DNA from 2 places in the Enterobacter sp. H2G27 genome. Region 1 is predicted to be linked to the other one. Evidence: predicted binding sites of a transcription regulator. Region 1 holds the regulator's gene; the other holds the start of a gene.
What was found. The regulator Fur, encoded in region 1, represses iron uptake genes when iron is present. The targets are predictions, from matches to a motif close to ATAATAATGAGAACNACTATCAA.
Positions count from the first base shown of each region.

Region 1 (9,330 bases):
TTGAGGAATCCACGATGAGTGAGGCTGAAGCCCGCCCGAGTAACTTTATTCGTCAGATCATCGATGAAGATCTGGCCAGTGGTAAGCACACCACAATTCATACCCGCTTTCCGCCGGAGCCGAACGGCTACCTGCATATCGGGCATGCGAAGTCCATCTGCCTGAACTTTGGCATTGCGCAAGACTACCAGGGACAGTGCAACCTGCGTTTCGATGACACCAACCCAGTAAAAGAAGACATCGAATACGTTGAGTCCATTAAGAACGACGTGCAATGGCTGGGCTTCAACTGGTCTGGCGATATCTGCTACTCCTCTGACTATTTTGATCAGCTGTACGCCTATGCGGTAGAGCTTATCAACAAAGGTCTGGCGTATGTCGACGAGCTGTCTGCTGACGAGATCCGTGAGTATCGCGGTACGCTGACCGCACCAGGCAAAAACAGCCCGTTCCGCGACCGCAGCGTGGAAGAGAACCTGGCGCTGTTTGAAAAAATGCGTGCCGGTGGCTTCGAAGAAGGCAAAGCGTGCCTGCGTGCCAAAATCGACATGGCGTCTCCGTTCATCGTGATGCGCGATCCGGTGCTGTACCGCATTAAGTTTGCGGAACACCACCAGACCGGCAACAAGTGGTGCATCTACCCGATGTACGACTTTACCCACTGCATCAGCGATGCGCTGGAAGGCATTACGCACTCCCTGTGTACGCTGGAGTTCCAGGACAACCGTCGTCTGTACGACTGGGTTCTGGATAACATCACCATTCCTGTGCATCCGCGCCAGTACGAGTTCTCTCGTCTTAACCTGGAATACACCGTGATGTCCAAGCGTAAGCTGAACCTGCTGGTGACCGACAAGCACGTTGAGGGCTGGGACGATCCGCGTATGCCAACCATCTCGGGTCTGCGTCGTCGTGGTTACACTGCCGCCTCTATTCGTGAGTTCTGCAAACGTATCGGCGTGACTAAGCAGGATAACACCATCGAGATGGCCTCCCTGGAATCCTGCATTCGCGAAGATCTCAACGAAAACGCTCCGCGCGCGATGGCGGTTATCGACCCGGTGAAACTGGTTATCGAAAACTATCCGCAGGGTGAAAGCGAGCTGGTCTCCATGCCTAACCATCCGAACAAACCGGAAATGGGTAGCCGTGACGTGCCGTTCAGCGGTGACATCTGGATTGACCGCGCTGACTTCCGCGAAGAAGCCAACAAGCAGTACAAGCGTCTGGTGCTGGGTAAAGAAGTGCGTCTGCGTAATGCCTACGTCATCAAAGCCGAGCGCGTTGAGAAAGATGCAGAAGGGAATATCACCACCATCTTCTGTTCTTATGATGCTGAAACGCTGAGCAAAGATCCTGCGGATGGCCGCAAGGTGAAAGGCGTTATCCACTGGGTGAGCGCATCCCACGCGCTGCCGGTAGAAATTCGTCTGTACGATCGTCTGTTCAGCGTGCCTAACCCTGGTGCTGCGGAAGACTTCCTGGCGACCATCAACCCGGAATCTTTGGTGATTAAGCAGGGCTATGCGGAGCCTTCTCTGAAAAACGCTGAAGCAGGCAAAGCGTTCCAGTTCGAACGTGAAGGTTACTTCTGCCTGGACAGCCGACACAGCACGGCAGAAAAACCGGTATTTAACCGTACCGTAGGTCTGCGTGATACCTGGACGAAGATCGGCGAATAATATTGCTGGTCTGGTCAATGAGAGACAAACGCCGCACTATGCGGCGTTTTTTTATTTAACGATCAGGGTATTAAGCCAGGGCCTAAAAAGGTGTGATAAAAATATCAGGTCAATGAGGTGCTACTTATTTTTCAAAAAAAAGTTTGTGTCATTAGGAAAAACAAAAAGGTTATAAGAAAGGGAAGATGTTTCTCGTCTAGCCACTGAAATACTTGAAAATTTCCCGCCATTCCTCGCCTCCCTGCAAATGTTACAAAGCACTACTAATTATGTGCACTTCGTCATAATCCTGACTTTTGTCCGCTAAAAAGCATTGATAATTCGCGTCGCGAAAAATAACCTAACGACGGTAGTTAATTCGAGGGTATTTAAAACTACCCCTGACCATTTGGTCTTTTTTATTTACGCCGTTTCAGGCGTTTTAATTCGTCAAAGAGGAATAATCTATGCGTACGTTCAGTGGCAAACGTAGTGCGCTGGCGCTGGCTATTGCCGGTGTGACAGCAATGTCGGGCCTGGTGGTGACACCAGAGGCGAAAGCGGCAGGCTTCATCGACGATTCTACCCTCACGGGCGGTATCTATTACTGGCAGCGTGAACGTGACCGTAAAGACGTCACCGAAGACAAATACAAAACCAACCTTTCTCATTCCACCTGGAACGCCAACCTGGACTTCCAGTCAGGCTATGCCGCGGATATGTTCGGTCTGGATATTGCTGCGTTTACCGCGATTGAAATGGCGGAAAACGGCGACAGCGCCCACCCGAATGAAATTGCCTTCTCCTCCAGCAATAAAGCGTATAAAGAAGACTGGTCCGGGGATAAGAGCGGCATCAGCCTTTACAAAGCCGCTGCAAAATTTAAATACGGTCCGGTATGGGCGCGCGGTGGTTATATTCAGCCAACTGGCCAGACCCTGTTAGCACCGCACTGGAGTTTTATGCCGGGTACCTATCAGGGTGCGGAAGCCGGGGCGAACTTTGACTACGGTGATGCGGGTGCGTTGAGCTTCTCCTATATGTGGACCAACGAGTACAAAGCACCCTGGCACATCGAGATGGACAAGTTCTACCAGAACGATAAGAAAACCAAAGTCGATTATCTCCACTCGCTGGGGGCGAAATACGACTTCAAAAACGATCTGGTTCTCGAAGCAGCATTTGGCCAGGCGCAAGGGTATATCGATCAGTACTTTGCCAAGGCCAGCTATAAGTTTGATGTCGCGGGTAGCCCGCTGAGTACCAGCTATCAGTTCTACGGTACGCGCGACAAAGTCAGCAACGGTGGCGTCAATGACATTTATGATGGCACCGCGTGGCTGCAGGCGCTAACCTTCGGCTATAAGGTCGGTCAGGTTGATTTACGTCTGGAAGGAACATGGGTGAAGGCGGAAGGGCAGCAGGGCTACTTCCTGCAGCGTATGACCCCGACCTATGCCTCATCCAACGGTCGTCTTGATATCTGGTGGGATAACCGCTCAGACTTCAACGCCGACGGCGAGAAAGCGGTCTTCTTCGGCGCAATGTACGACCTGAAAAACTGGAACCTGCCTGGCTGGGCGGTGGGCGCTTCTTACGCTTACGCCTGGGATGCAAAACCTGCCGATATGGCAACTCCGGACGCATACTACGATCCCAACTATCGCCTGAAAGAGTCTTCTTACAGCCTCGATGCTATCTATACCCTGCAGGATGGCCGCGCGAAAGGCACAATGTTCAAACTGCACTTCACTCAGTATGACAACCACTCCGATATCCCGAGCTACGCGGGCGGTTACGGCAACATCTTCCAGGATGAACGTGACGTGAAATTCATGGTTATCGCACCGTTCACTATCCTCTGATGAATCTTCCGGCGGGTTAGATCCCGCCGGACCGGAGACTGCATATGATGAAAAAAATCGTAATCGTCGCGTTACTGGCATCAGGGCTGGTGGCGTGTGCTCAGAGTGAGGCACCGAAAGAAGATTCCCGGCTGAAGGAGGCCTATAGCGCCTGTATTAATACAGCAGAAGGATCGCCGGAGAAAATTGAAGCCTGTCAGAGCGTGCTGAACGTGCTGAAGAAAGAGAAAGCGCATGAGCAGTTTGCGACGCGGGAGAATGTCCGCGTGATGGATTACCAGGCCTGTATCCAGGCGCGTAAAACCGGTAACGATCAGGAAGTGGCCAAGCGTTGCAATAAGATCTGGAACGAGATACGCAACAATAATAAATAAGTTGTTTTACGCCCGGTGGCGCTGCGCTTACCGGGCTTTTTTCTGGCAAAAAAAAGCCAACCTTTCGGCTGGCTCAGAGTATGAACACTTGCTTATTTTGCGTCGTGCGCGTGGTCATCTTCGCGGCAGTCGCCTTCAGCGCAGTGACCGTAAAGGTACAGGCTGTGGTTGGTCAGGCGGATACCGTGACGCGCGGCGATTTCACGCTGGCGCGCTTCGATGGAATCATCGCTGAATTCAATGACCTTGCCGCAGTCGAGGCAGATCAGATGATCGTGGTGCTGCTGCTGGGTCAGTTCGAAAACAGATTTACCGCCTTCGAAATTATGACGGGTGACAATGCCCGCGTCATCAAACTGGTTCAGCACGCGATAGACGGTAGCCAGCCCAATCTCTTCACCCATGTCGATAAGACGTTTATAAAGGTCTTCCGCACTGACATGGTGATTGTCTGGACCCTGAAGCACTTCGAGGATTTTTAACCGAGGAAGCGTAACTTTCAGGCCAGCCTTCTTTAATGCGGTATTGTTGTCAGTCATGCGGAATCTGTCCTGTTGCTAAACGATTCACTTCTGTAGGAAGTGACAGAAAATGCACCTGGGATAATGCGTCTCATTATAGAACTGCCATGGCTAAATGAAAACTGCAAGTCTCAGGCAAAATATGCTTATAAAAATGGGGTATCACCAACAAACTTGCTCAATGGAAAACCACATTTTATCAGGGAGACATTGTACAGGTCTGGGCGAAAAAGTTAAAAGATTGTAGCAATTAATTTAATCGGTTTGACCTGGTGCGCGGGCGCAACCGCCGTTGCGCCGCGAGAAAAATCAGGCGTTAAGAATATCGTCCAGGTGCAGTTCTTCACGGATCTGCTTAACCCATTTCTCAACGCGCTCTGCGGTCAGTTCTGGCTGACGGTCTTCGTCGATGGCCAGACCCACGAAATGATCGTCATCGGCCAGGCCTTTAGACGCTTCGAAGTGGTAACCAGCGGTCGGCCAGTGGCCTACGATAACCGCGCCGTTCGGCTCAATGATGTCGCGGATGGTCCCCAGCGCGTCACAGAAATACTCAGCGTAGTCTTCCTGGTCACCGCAGCCAAACAGGGCAACCAGCTTACCGTTGAAGTCCACTTCTTCCAGCGTCGGGAAGAAATCATCCCAGTCGCACTGGGCTTCACCGTAGTACCAGGTTGGGATACCCAGCAGCAGAATGTCATAGCCTTCCAGATCTTCTTTGCTGCTCTTGGCAATGTCATGCACATCAGCAACGTCTTTACCGAGCTGTTTTTGAATGTTTTTTGCGATATTTTCGGTATTGCCGGTATCACTGCCAAAGAAAATGCCGATGATTGCCATGAGTAAAATAACCTCTTGAAACTTAATAGTATGGTGGCGCAATTCGGCCACGGATAAGGGCAATAATAGCAGAACTGGCAACCCTGCGGAAACAGCTATCGCGCAGGACTGCACTCTGTGCTACATGAAAAGGGTAATAAAGAGGATTTTCAGACTTATGCCTGGCTGCGTAACGTCTCAAGCTGGGCGATTAACATCTCTTCAATGAGCTCGCTGCGGCTGATATTTCGCGCGTCAGCCAGCTCGTTCAGCGCATCGACGGCGTCGGCGTTAAGCTTCAGTTCGACACGCTTAAGCCCGCGATTTTTATCGCGTTTAAGCTGATTGCGTTTATTGATACGCAGCTGTTCATCGCGCGAAAGCGGATTCGTCTTCGGTCGTCCCGGGCGACGCTCATTCGCGAACAGATCTAGTGTCGTACGGTCCGTTTGTTCTTTGGCCATGATTCTGAGACTTCGGGGGAAACACGCCGCCCTGCTAATGCCCGGGCGATAAGCGCGCCATCATACATCACCAAAAACGGCACGCCAACGACTGGAAGCCCGCAGCCTTCCAGTCGCTTTCTTTTTAATCAATTTGTCGTATCAGCGAGATAGCGGCGAATGGCGCGCAGCACGGCGTCAGGTTTTTCCGCATGCACCCAGTGCCCGGCACCGGCAATCACGTGGGCGCGAGCCTGCGGGAATTGGGCCAGCAGCGTGTCGCGGTACGCGTCGGTAACGTAAGGAGAGTTACCGCCGCGAATAAAGAGGGTAGGGTGCGGCCAGGCGGGGACGGTTTCCCAGCCCACGATGTTGTTGTACTGGTTCCAGAGCACCGGCACGTTAAAACGCCATTGGCCGTCAACAAACGACTTCAGCAGGAACTGGACTACGCCTTCTTCATCAAGATGCTCACGCATGACGGCAGCCGCCTGCTGGCGTGTCGCGACGCCCGCTTTGGTGACCGCATTGATGGCGGCAAAAATTTCGTCGTGGCGGCGGACGTCGTAATCCACGGGCGCAACATCAATTACAACCAGGCCGTTAATACGCTCCGGGGCCAGTGCCGTCAGGGCCATCACCGCTTTGCCACCCATTGAATGCCCGATGAGGGTCACCTTTTGCAGGTCGTTGGCATCCAGCGTATCCAGCAGATCCTGCGCCATCGCCGCGTAGGTCATCTCGTCGGATCGGCCGGAAAGACCGTGATTGCGCATATCGACCTGTAAAATATCGTGGTCAGTAACCAGATCGCGCGCCAGCACGCCCAGGTTATCCAGGCTGCCAAAAAGCCCGTGAACCAGTACGATGGGAGAATTATTGTTCGGCGATTGTGCAGTTTGCGCTCGGGTATTCAATTTCATGGCAAAGTTCTTTTTTTACGTATGTCAGGTTAGGGTATCATGTTGACCATTCTGCCGCCCGGCTGCAAGGTTCCAGTTTAATCTGACTTTTGCCGCCAACCTGGTTTGACGCTATCCGCTGTTGGGATTTGACCTTATAATCCCAATGACTTGTATTCAGATAAGATATCGCACTGGATTAAGATGAAAACAATCGAAGTTGATGACGAACTCTATCAGTATATTGCCAGCCAGACGCGGCATATCGGGGAGAGCGCGTCCGACATTTTACGGCGCATGCTTAAAATTTCCGCCGCTTCACAGCCTGCTACCCCAGTCACCAAAGATGTCGTGTCTCAGCCAAGCGTTGTTGCACAAGCAAAACCTGCCGTGACGCCGGCAAAAGATAAAGTGCGTGCGATGCGCGAGCTGCTGCTCTCCGATGAATACGCGGAGCAGAAAAAGGCGGTTAACCGCTTTATGCTGGTGCTGTCTACACTTTACTCACTGGATAACAAAGCGTTTGCTGAAGCGACCGAGTCGCTGCACGGTCGTACTCGCGTCTATTTCGCGGGCGACGAGCAGACGCTGCTGCAAAATGGCAATCAAACCAAACCCAAACATGTTCCTGGCACCCCGTACTGGGTGATCACCAATACCAATACGGGCCGCAAGTGCAGCATGATTGAACACATCATGCAGTCCATGCAGTTCCCGGCGGAATTGATTGAAAAGGTTTGCGGTACAATTTAACCCTTGCATCAGAAGGACCCGGTAATGGCAAATCACAGCCGTGCAGGCCAACCTGCACAACAAAGCGATTTGATTAACGTCGCTCAGCTGACCGCGCAGTATTACGTGCTGAAGCCGGTCGTGGGCAACGCAGAACACGCAGTGAAGTTTGGTACATCTGGTCACCGCGGCAGCGCGGCGCGCCACAGCTTTAACGAACCGCACATTCTGGCCATTGCTCAGGCCATTGCGGAAGAGCGCGCTAAAAACGGCGTTACCGGTCCGTGCTACGTGGGGAAAGATACCCATGCCCTGTCTGAACCGGCGTTCATCTCTGTTGTGGAAGTGCTGGCGGCAAACGGCGTTGATGTGATTGTTCAGGAGAACAACGGCTTCACCCCAACGCCTGCGGTCTCTAACGCCATCCTGGTGCACAACAAAAAAGGTGGCGCGCTGGCTGACGGTATCGTTATCACGCCATCCCACAACCCGCCGGAAGACGGTGGTATCAAATATAACCCACCTAACGGTGGCCCGGCAGACACCAACGTCACCAAAGTGGTGGAGGATCGCGCGAACGCGCTGCTGGCTGATGACTTGAAAGGCGTGAAGCGCATCTCTCTGGATGCGGCCATGGCGTCCGGTCACGTGAAAGAGCTGGATCTGGTTCAGCCGTTCGTGGAAGGCCTGGCGGATATCGTCGATATGGCGGCCATCCAGAAAGCCGGCCTCAAGCTGGGCGTGGATCCGCTGGGCGGCTCCGGTATCGAATACTGGAAACGTATCGCCGAGCACTACAAGCTGGATCTGACCATCGTCAACGATCACGTCGATCAGACCTTCCGCTTTATGCACCTGGACAAAGACGGCGCGATCCGTATGGACTGCTCCTCCGAGTGCGCGATGGCGGGCCTGCTGGCGCTGCGTGATAAATTCGATCTGGCGTTTGCTAACGACCCCGATTATGACCGTCACGGTATCGTCACCCCTGCCGGGCTGATGAACCCGAACCACTATCTTGCGGTCGCAATTAACTATCTGTTCCAGCACCGCCCGCAGTGGGGGAAAGAGGTGGCCGTCGGTAAAACGCTGGTTTCCTCCGCGATGATCGACCGCGTGGTTGAGGCGCTGGGCCGCAAGCTGGTGGAAGTGCCGGTGGGCTTCAAATGGTTTGTTGACGGTCTGCACGACGGCAGCTTTGGCTTCGGTGGTGAAGAGAGCGCGGGAGCTTCTTTCCTGCGCTTCGACGGCACGCCGTGGTCAACCGATAAAGACGGCATCATCATGTGCCTGCTGGCGGCGGAAATCACCGCGGTCACCGGTAAAAACCCGCAGGAACATTACAACGACCTGGCGGCACGCTTTGGTGCGCCAAGCTATAACCGTATTCAGGCCAGCGCAACGTCAGCCCAGAAAGCGGCCCTGTCCAAACTCTCTCCTGAGATGGTCAGCGCAAGCACCCTGGCCGGCGACCCGATCACCGCGCGTCTGACGGCGGCACCGGGTAACGGCGCCTCCATTGGTGGGCTGAAAGTGATGACCGAAAACGGCTGGTTCGCTGCTCGCCCATCCGGCACGGAAGATGCGTATAAAATCTATTGCGAAAGCTTCCTCGGCGCTGAGCATCGTCAGCAGATTGAGAAAGAAGCGGTAGAGATTGTCAGCGAAGTGCTGAAAAACGCGTAAGTGCGGTTTGGGTGCGGGCTGATGCCCTCATCCTGACCCTCTCCCGAAGGGAGAGGGAGAAAACAATAAAACGGCAACCCTTGGGTTGCCGTTTTGCTTTGACCTAACTGTGCTTATTCTTCAATTCAAACCGCGGTGACACCAGACCGTACAGCGTCCAGCCCATAAAGGTTACCATTGCCCCGTAGAGCATAGCCTCCTGGCCCGATGAGTAGAGCGCATAGAAGCTGTAAATCGCGCCAATCAGCGCCACGATATTGGCCGCGCGCGCTTTGCGTGGATCCACCTTCGCCACCTTCTGAATGATCACCAGCGCCGCCATCGACA
Region 1 is NZ_JBSVSI010000001.1:1,012,143-1,021,472, forward strand. Features, by position in the region: gene glnS (glutamine--tRNA ligase) at 15-1,682, shown strand; gene chiP (chitoporin ChiP) at 2,129-3,526, shown strand; gene chiQ (ChiQ/YbfN family lipoprotein) at 3,574-3,900, shown strand; gene fur (ferric iron uptake transcriptional regulator) at 3,993-4,439, opposite strand; gene fldA (flavodoxin FldA) at 4,731-5,261, opposite strand; gene ybfE (LexA regulated protein) at 5,417-5,704, opposite strand; gene ybfF (esterase) at 5,833-6,606, opposite strand; gene seqA (replication initiation negative regulator SeqA) at 6,790-7,338, shown strand; gene pgm (phosphoglucomutase (alpha-D-glucose-1,6-bisphosphate-dependent)) at 7,363-9,003, shown strand; gene potE (putrescine-ornithine antiporter) at 9,107-9,330, opposite strand, start outside.

Region 2 (9,330 bases), 2.9 Mb from region 1:
CTCGATGACCTGATTAACCCAGGCTGATCTGCACGTCTACACCGGCAGCCAGATCCAGACGCATCAGAGCATCAACGGTTTTCTCAGTTGGCTCAACGATGTCAACCAGACGCTTGTGAGTGCGGATTTCGTACTGATCGCGCGCGTCTTTGTTGACGTGCGGAGAGATCAGAACGGTGAAGCGCTCTTTGCGGGTCGGCAGCGGGATCGGACCACGGACTTGCGCACCAGTGCGCTTAGCAGTCTCGACGATTTCCGCGGTTGATTGATCGATCAGACGATGATCAAACGCTTTAAGGCGGATACGGATTCTTTGGTTCTGCATGAGACCAGAGCTCCAATTATTTTATAAACGAAAATGATTACTCCTCAAACCCATTACGATTGATGGGAGAGTGTAACCGTTCTTACGTAGCTCCCCAATTGGGAGCATTGTTGAGTAACAAAATGAGCTACTCTGGTTCTGATTGAACCCGCCGTCAATTACGACAAGCCCGCGCATTATACGTAAATCTGGGCAAGACGCAAGTGCCGTTTAGAAATTAAGCGTCAGAGGCGCAGTATTCGTAAGAGCGCGCAACATTTTATGCAATGTAATCTGCGTCGATGTTTTGTTTCGAGCCGCTACGCGTCTCCGTTTTTTATGCATTGCCGGCAAGGCCGATTATAACGAGTATGCGCCCAAACCCGCTTGAGGCCTTTTTCATGCTAACCACCCTCCCCTTTCTGCTGATCTATCTTTCGCTGACTGCCTTACTGGTACATGCCGATATTCGCTACGGTCTGCTTCCCGATAAATTTCTCTGCCCGCTGCTATGGGCGGGCCTGCTTTTTCAGCTCTGTATCCATCCGGATTTTCTGCCACGTGCGGTGGTGGGTGCGATGGCTGGATATATCGGTTTTGCCGTTATTTACTGGGGCTACTGGTTTATCCGCCGACGTGAAGGTATGGGATATGGCGATGTAAAATACCTGGCTGCGCTTGGCGCATGGCACGGCTGGTGCGTACTGCCTACGCTGGCGCTACTCGCGGCGCTGATGGCGCTTCTTTGCATTATTGTTTTTTCGTTAATCCGCCCTGATAAGAAGGCAATAAAAAACCCGCTGCCTTTTGGGCCATTTCTGGCAGCAGCGGGTTTATGCGTTGGCTGGAAGACGTTGCTTATTCTTCCACTTTAATCTGTGACTGAAGATAGTTTTGCAGGCCGATTTTAGCAATCAGATCCAGCTCCGTTTCCAGCCAGTCAATATGGCCTTCTTCATCGGCCAGGATCTGGATCATCATATCGCGACTGACGTAGTCATGTACGCTGTCAGCATAGGCAATGGCTTCACGGAGATCTTTGGCGCCTTCAAGCTCCAGCCTGAGGTCGGAACGCAGCATCTCTTCGACATCTTCTCCGATGCCCAGCTTGCCGAGATCCTGCAGGTTTGGAATGCCTTCAAGGAATAAAATACGCTCGATATATTTATCAGCGTGTTTCATCTCATCTATAGATTCATGGTACTCAACGTCGTTTAAACGTTTGAGTCCCCAGTTTTTGAACATTCTCGCGTGAAGAAAGTACTGGTTGATTGCGACAAGCTCATTTCCCAATAATTTATTGAGATAACTTATGATTTTAACATCACCTTTCATTATATAGTCCCTCCGCTTCCACTCATTGAAGCGTAGATCGGGCTACAGGGATGTCAAAAAAAAGATGGGCGCTTACGCGATCTCTTTGTATTCCGGGATCTGCATCAGTTCGTCCTGCATGATCTCTCGCGCAGCACGTACACATTTACCGCATTGATTTCCCACCGGAACAAATTTGCGAAGCTGCTGGAATGACTGGGGCTGGAACTGGCGAACGGCCTGACGTATTTTTTTGTCGCTTACACCATTACATAAACAAACGTACATATAAACTCCCGTTCAAATTATGCGCAAAGTGTAAGTGAGAATGGTTATGATTACAATAGCACAAACGCCAGAATGCGGGGAGGGAGCAGGCAAAAAATGCGAAATTTTGTGACAAATACCTGAGCGGCAGAAAACAAAAAAGGACGCCGAAGCGTCCTTTTTTATTCGGGGATAATTAATTAGCCCAGAACTTTAGCAACAACGCCCGCGCCAACGGTACGGCCGCCTTCACGGATTGCGAAACGCAGACCGTCGTCCATCGCGATTGGGTGGATCAGAGTCACAACCATCTTGATGTTGTCGCCTGGCATTACCATCTCAACGCCTTCTGGCAGTTCGATGGTACCGGTCACGTCAGTTGTACGGAAGTAGAACTGTGGACGGTAGCCTTTGAAGAACGGAGTATGACGGCCGCCTTCGTCTTTGGACAGAATGTACACTTCAGATTCGAACTTGGTGTGTGGCTTGATTGAGCCTGGCTTCGCCAGAACCTGACCACGTTCGATTTCTTCACGTTTGATACCACGCAGCAGAACACCAACGTTCTCACCAGCACGGCCTTCGTCCAGCAGTTTGCGGAACATTTCAACGCCAGTACAGGTAGACTTTGCAGTCTCTTTGATACCAACGATTTCAACTTCCTCACCAACTTTGATGATACCGCGCTCTACACGACCGGTAACAACGGTACCACGACCGGAGATGGAGAATACGTCTTCGATTGGCAGCAGGAATGGCTTGTCAATCGCACGCTCTGGTTCTGGGATGTAAGAATCCAGGAAGCCAGCCAGTTCGATGATTTTCGCTTCCCACTCAGCTTCGCCTTCCAGCGCTTTCAGAGCAGAACCACGAACGATTGGAGTATCGTCGCCTGGGAAATCGTACTGAGACAGCAGTTCACGAACTTCCATCTCTACCAGTTCCAGCAGCTCTTCGTCATCAACCATGTCGCACTTGTTCAGGAACACGATGATGAAAGGAACGCCTACCTGACGACCCAGCAGGATGTGCTCACGAGTCTGAGGCATTGGGCCGTCAGTCGCAGCAACAACCAGGATCGCGCCGTCCATCTGCGCAGCACCGGTGATCATGTTTTTAACATAGTCGGCGTGGCCTGGGCAGTCTACGTGTGCGTAGTGGCGAGTCGGGGTGTCATATTCAACGTGGGAAGTGTTGATGGTGATACCACGAGCTTTTTCTTCTGGTGCGTTATCGATCTGGTCGAATGCACGAGCAGAACCACCGTAGGTTTTAGCCAGAACGGTAGTGATTGCAGCAGTCAGGGTAGTTTTACCATGGTCAACGTGGCCGATAGTACCAACGTTGACGTGCGGTTTTGTACGTTCAAATTTTTCTTTAGACACGGCTATATTCCTTACTATAGTGCTCTCCCCTCTGGAGAGAGCACGGGACTTAGGTTTTAATCCTGTGGATTACTTACCACGGGCTTCAATAACGGCCTGAGCAACGTTGTTAGGCGCATCATCATACTTCAGGAATTCCATGGTGTATGATGCACGACCTTTGGTCAGAGAACGCAGCTGAGTCGCATATCCGAACATTTCAGACAGCGGAACTTCAGCGTGGATCTTAACGCCAGTTACTTCGGATTCCTGACCACGCAGCATACCGCGACGACGGCTCAAGTCACCGATAACGTCACCGGTGTTCTCTTCAGGAGTTTCTACTTCAACCTTCATGATTGGCTCAAGCAGAACTGGTTTTGCTTTCTTAAAGCCTTCTTTAAAGGCAATAGACGCAGCCAGTTTAAACGCCAGTTCAGAGGAGTCAACGTCGTGGTAAGAACCGAAGTGCAGACGAACACCCATGTCAACAACCGGATAGCCAGCCAGAGGGCCCGCTTTCAGCTGTTCCTGGATGCCTTTATCAACGGCAGGGATGTATTCGCCAGGAATTACACCACCTTTGATGTCGTTGATGAACTCGTAACCTTTCGGGTTAGAGCCCGGCTCCAGTGGGTACATGTCGATCACAACGTGACCGTACTGACCGCGACCACCAGACTGCTTAGCGTGTTTACCTTCAATGTCGGTAACTTTCGCGCGAATCGCTTCGCGGTAAGCAACCTGAGGTTTACCCACGTTCGCTTCAACGTTGAATTCACGCTTCATACGGTCAACGATGATGTCCAGGTGCAGTTCACCCATACCAGCGATGATGGTCTGGTTAGATTCTTCATCAGTCCATACGCGGAATGATGGGTCTTCTTTCGCCAGACGGCCCAGAGCCAGACCCATTTTTTCCTGGTCAGCTTTGGTTTTTGGTTCAACTGCGATGGAGATTACCGGCTCAGGGAATTCCATACGCTCCAGAATGATCGGGTGATCCGGGTCACACAGGGTGTCACCAGTGGTCACGTCTTTCAGACCGATAGCTGCAGCGATGTCGCCCGCACGAACTTCTTTGATCTCTTCACGTTTGTTAGCGTGCATCTGTACGATACGGCCAAAACGCTCACGCGCCGCTTTCACGGAGTTCAGGATGGTGTCACCGGAGTTAACCACACCAGAATAAACGCGGAAGAAGGTCAGGTTACCCACGAATGGGTCGGTAGCAATTTTGAACGCCAGTGCAGAGAATGGCTCTTCGTCGCTTGCGTGACGCTCAGCCGGAGTATCTTTACCGTCGTCCAGGATGCCGTTGATCGCAGGAACGTCAACCGGGGATGGCAGGTAGTCAACTACCGCATCCAGCATCGCCTGAACACCTTTGTTCTTGAACGCAGAACCACAGGTTACCAGGATGATTTCGTTGTTCAGAACGCGCTGACGCAGAGCTTTTTTGATCTCTTCTTCAGTCAGTTCTTCACCACCCAGGTATTTCTCCATCAGCTCTTCAGAAGCTTCAGCAGCGGATTCGATCAGGTTCTGGTGCCATTCGTCAGCCAGGTCCTGCATTGCAGCTGGGATATCTTCGTATTCGAAGGTAACGCCCTGGTCTGCATCGTTCCAGTTGATGGCTTTCATTTTCACCAGGTCGATAACGCCGGTGAAGCCTTCTTCAGCACCAATTGCCAGCTGCAGCGGAACAGGGTTCGCGCCCAGACGGGTTTTGATCTGACCAACAACTTTCAGGAAGTTAGCACCCATACGGTCCATTTTGTTAACGAACGCGATGCGTGGAACTTTATATTTGTTCGCCTGACGCCATACGGTTTCAGACTGTGGCTGAACACCACCAACTGCGCAATAAACCATTACCGCGCCGTCAAGAACACGCATGGAACGTTCTACTTCGATGGTGAAGTCAACGTGCCCTGGGGTGTCGATGATGTTTACGCGATGCGGTTCGTACTGCTTAGCCATACCTGACCAGAATGCAGTAGTCGCTGCGGAGGTGATAGTGATACCACGCTCCTGCTCCTGTTCCATCCAGTCCATGGTGGCTGCGCCGTCATGAACTTCACCGATTTTGTGGTTTACACCGGTGTAGAACAGAATACGTTCGGTAGTAGTGGTTTTACCGGCGTCGATGTGCGCACTGATACCGATGTTACGGTAGCGTGCGATGGGTGTTGTACGAGCCATTTGATTCCTCGTTTATATCTTTAGGCGTTCAGTTAAGTTACCCAGAGCAGGCGGCTTCTCTGAAGCGCCCGCCTGGTGACTAAGACTCCGAAGGGATTACCAACGGTAGTGTGCGAACGCCTTGTTGGCTTCTGCCATACGGTGAACGTCTTCACGTTTCTTAACTGCAGTACCTTTGTTGTCTGCAGCATCAGAAAGTTCGTTCGCCAGACGCAGAGCCATGGATTTATCACCGCGTTTACGAGCAGCTTCAACGATCCAACGCATTGCCAGGGCATTACGACGGACCGGACGAACTTCAACTGGAACCTGATAAGTAGAACCACCAACGCGGCGGGACTTAACTTCTACAGTTGGGCGAACGTTGTCGAGAGCGACTTCGAAAGCTTCCAGTTCATTTTTACCAGAACGCTGAGCCAGGGTCTCAAGCGCACTGTATACGATTGCTTCTGCAGTAGATTTTTTACCATCTACCATCAGGATATTTACAAATTTTGCCAGCAGTTCTGATCCGAATTTCGGATCTGGAAGAATTTTACGCTGACCAATGACGCGACGACGTGGCATGGGAATACTCCGTTGTTAATTCAGGATTGTCCAAAACTCAAAGAGTTTAGTGTGACATTAAGATAAATCAGTTTGGCCTTACTTAACGGAGAACCATTAAGCCTTAGGACGCTTCACGCCGTACTTGGAGCGAGCCTGCTTACGGTCTTTAACACCTGAGCAGTCCAGCGCACCACGAACGGTGTGGTAACGAACACCCGGAAGGTCTTTAACACGACCGCCACGGATCAGGATCACGGAGTGCTCCTGCAGGTTGTGACCTTCACCACCGATGTAGGAAGTCACTTCGAAACCGTTAGTCAAACGCACACGGCATACTTTACGCAGTGCGGAGTTTGGTTTTTTAGGAGTGGTGGTATATACACGAGTACATACGCCACGTTTCTGCGGGCAGGCTTCCAGCGCAGGCACGTTGCTTTTCGCAACTTTGCGTGCACGTGGTTTGCGTACCAGCTGGTTAACTGTTGCCATTAAATAGCTCCTGGTTTTAGCTTTTGCTTCGTAAACACGTAATAAAACGACCTCATACAATATGAGGACGCGAAATTTTAGGGCTACGTCGAAAAGGTGTCAAGAAATATACAGCGATCTCAAATCACCAGTTCATTTGACTGGCGTGCGTCACAGTAAGATTGACGAAATCAGTATAGCCAACCACGTCAATTTTGGCTGAAATTTGACCAGAAAGACCCCGCGCATTCAGATCGTCCTTCAGCGCAGAGACTGTTATGGGGGCATTCGTGAGAATTTCAACGAAACGACTGCCTTCCAGTGCAGCAAGTACGCCATCCTGAATCAGCAGCAGGTCATCACCGTCGCGCAGCATACTCAGTAACGCGTCGATATCACATTGCCACGGTGAATGGCTCAGAGTATGGAGCATATCAGCCTCAGAAAGTCAGAACGGTGTCGTAGTGGGAAAGGTGTTCGCGCAATGCAGCTGAAGACAGGACTGTCACATCCAGCACGAAAGGCGTCTTATCATCCAAACCGCGAGCGGCCAGCGAATCGGCGCAGACATAAAGGGTTTCGATGTCGTACAGCGGCAGCACTTTAAAGGTAGCGATGTAATCCCGCGCCAGAATGGCCTGAGGCTGTTGCCCAGCCAGAAGCTGAAACACCCCGTCCCCCAAAAAGAAGACGCCGATATCTTCGGTCAGCGCGGACGTTGCAAGTAACGCATCCAGCCCTTCGCGGCCAGAAGCGCTGCCGTGCGGCGCAGACTTAAAAACAAATGCCACGCGCTTCATCAGAATTGCACCACTCTGTCGCAGGTTAACGCCGCCTGTGCCAGCGCGCCCAGACCACTTAACGAAAAACCGGGCTGCAGGTTAGAACCCGATAAACCAAGACGCGCGGCTTCGGTTGCATCGGTTACGCCCCGGCGCAGTGCCGCCGCCACGCAGATGTGCAGTTCTACGCCCTGCTTTTCGTTTAATGCCTGCCATCCGCGCACCACATCAAACTCATCGTTCGCCGGCGACGTAAACTGGTTTGCGTTGTACACCCCTTCCCGATAGAAGAAGACGCTCGCCAGCTCATGTCCGGCCGCCAGCAGCGCATGTGCAAACTGTAGCGCGCTGCTGGCCTGCTGAGTCCCGTACGCCGGGCCTGTCACCATTAACGCAAAACGCATTACTTATCTTGTCCCAGGAAATCACCGCTTTTGAACTGGCGAATATAGAGGTAGACCGTGTGCTTGGAGATGTTCAGACGATCGGCCACCTGGTTGATGGCGTCTTTAATATCAAAAATCCCTTTCTCATAGAGATTGAGCACGATCTGGCGATTCTTGGCGTTGTTCGAGACGTTGCGATCGGCATTCACTTCTTCAATGGTGAACTCAAGCGTCTGAGTGACGAGATCTTCGACGGAAGAGGCAAAGTTAACAGAAGAGCCAACATCCGGCGTTTCTGGTGGAATAAAGGTGCTCATGATCTGCGAGAAAGGCACATCAAGGTTCATGTTGATGCACAGCAGCCCAATCACACGATGCTCGCGGTTTCGAATCGCGATAGTTTCTGATTTCATCAGCACGCCGCTTTTGGCGCGGGTGAAATAGCATTTGGAGACGCTGCTGTCCGCGCCGGTCATGTCATGCAACATACGCAATGCAAGGTCGGTGATTGGCGAACCAATTTTACGGCCAGTATGCTCACCATTCGCAATGCGGATGGCGGAACACTTCAGATCTTGCAGGGAGTGCAATACGATTTCGCAGTGGGAGCCAATGAGCATCGCTAACCCGTCCACTACCGCTTCATAGGATTTCAGAATATCGAAGTCGGTCTGATCGAAAGGACGTTGATCCAGCAAATCAAGTTCACTGGTTTCGTTGGTTAAAAGCGACCTGGACATGAAAAAAACACTCCTTTTCAGGAGCCTGTCGTTAGGTTTTCAGGGCAGGCTCATTATCTACACGGACAACTAAATTAATACAGCGTGTATAGCGCTTTCCAGTGTTAATTATATCTGCCCCACAATAAAAAAACCGCCGCCTGAAAGGCGGCGGTTTTTATCACATTACTTCTTAGCGTCTGTCGCTGCTTTTTCTTCAGCAGGTGCGTCCGCTTTAGCATCCGCTTTCGGTGCCGGTTTGATGTCCAGCAGCTCTACGTCAAAGACCAGCGTAGAGTTGGCTGGGATTCCCGGAACGCCGGTTTTGCCATAGGCCAGATCCGGTGGGATGACCATCTTGATCTTGCCGCCTTTCTTGATGTTTTTCAGGCCTTCAGTCCAGCCGGGGATCACACCATCCAGACGGAAGGAGAGCGGCTCACCACGGGTGTAAGAGTTATCGAACTCTTTACCGTCGATCAGCGTACCTTTGTAGTTCACAACAACGGTGTCGCTGTCTTTAGGCGCATCGCCGGTGCCTTCTTTCTCAACTTTGTACACCAGGCCAGTAGAAGAGGTTTTCACACCCTTCTCTTTAGCAAAGGTATCGCGGTAGGCTTTGCCTTTCGCTTCGTTGTCTTTCGCGTCCGCGTCCATCTTGGTCTGCGCGGCACCCTTCACACGCGCTTCGAACGCCTGCAGAGTCTGTTCAATTTCCTGGTCAGACAGCTTGCTCTTATCTGCAAATGCGTCCTGAACGCCCGCGATCAGCTGAGCTTTATCCAGTTTGATGCCCAGCTTCTCTTGTTCTTTCAGAGAGTTTTCCATGTAACGACCCAGAGATGCGCCCAGTGCGTAGGCGGATTTCTGGTCGTCATTTTTGAACGCCGCTTTGCTGTCTGCAGTGGCAGCAGGCTTCGCAGCAGTATCAGCAGCGAATGACAGCGGCGCGTTCAGCGCAACAGCCATCGT
Region 2 is NZ_JBSVSI010000001.1:3,885,809-3,895,138, forward strand. Features, by position in the region: gene rpsJ (30S ribosomal protein S10) at 14-325, opposite strand; gene ACW9E7_RS18565 (prepilin peptidase) at 706-1,179, shown strand; gene bfr (bacterioferritin) at 1,163-1,639, opposite strand; gene bfd (bacterioferritin-associated ferredoxin) at 1,712-1,906, opposite strand; gene tuf (elongation factor Tu) at 2,086-3,270, opposite strand; gene fusA (elongation factor G) at 3,340-5,454, opposite strand; gene rpsG (30S ribosomal protein S7) at 5,551-6,021, opposite strand; gene rpsL (30S ribosomal protein S12) at 6,118-6,492, opposite strand; gene tusB (sulfurtransferase complex subunit TusB) at 6,617-6,904, opposite strand; gene tusC (sulfurtransferase complex subunit TusC) at 6,912-7,271, opposite strand; gene tusD (sulfurtransferase complex subunit TusD) at 7,271-7,657, opposite strand; gene ACW9E7_RS18615 (helix-turn-helix transcriptional regulator) at 7,657-8,379, opposite strand; gene fkpA (FKBP-type peptidyl-prolyl cis-trans isomerase) at 8,545-9,330, opposite strand, start outside.
Region 2: the regulator Fur is predicted to act here: its motif matches at 1,941-1,963, upstream of bfd (bacterioferritin-associated ferredoxin).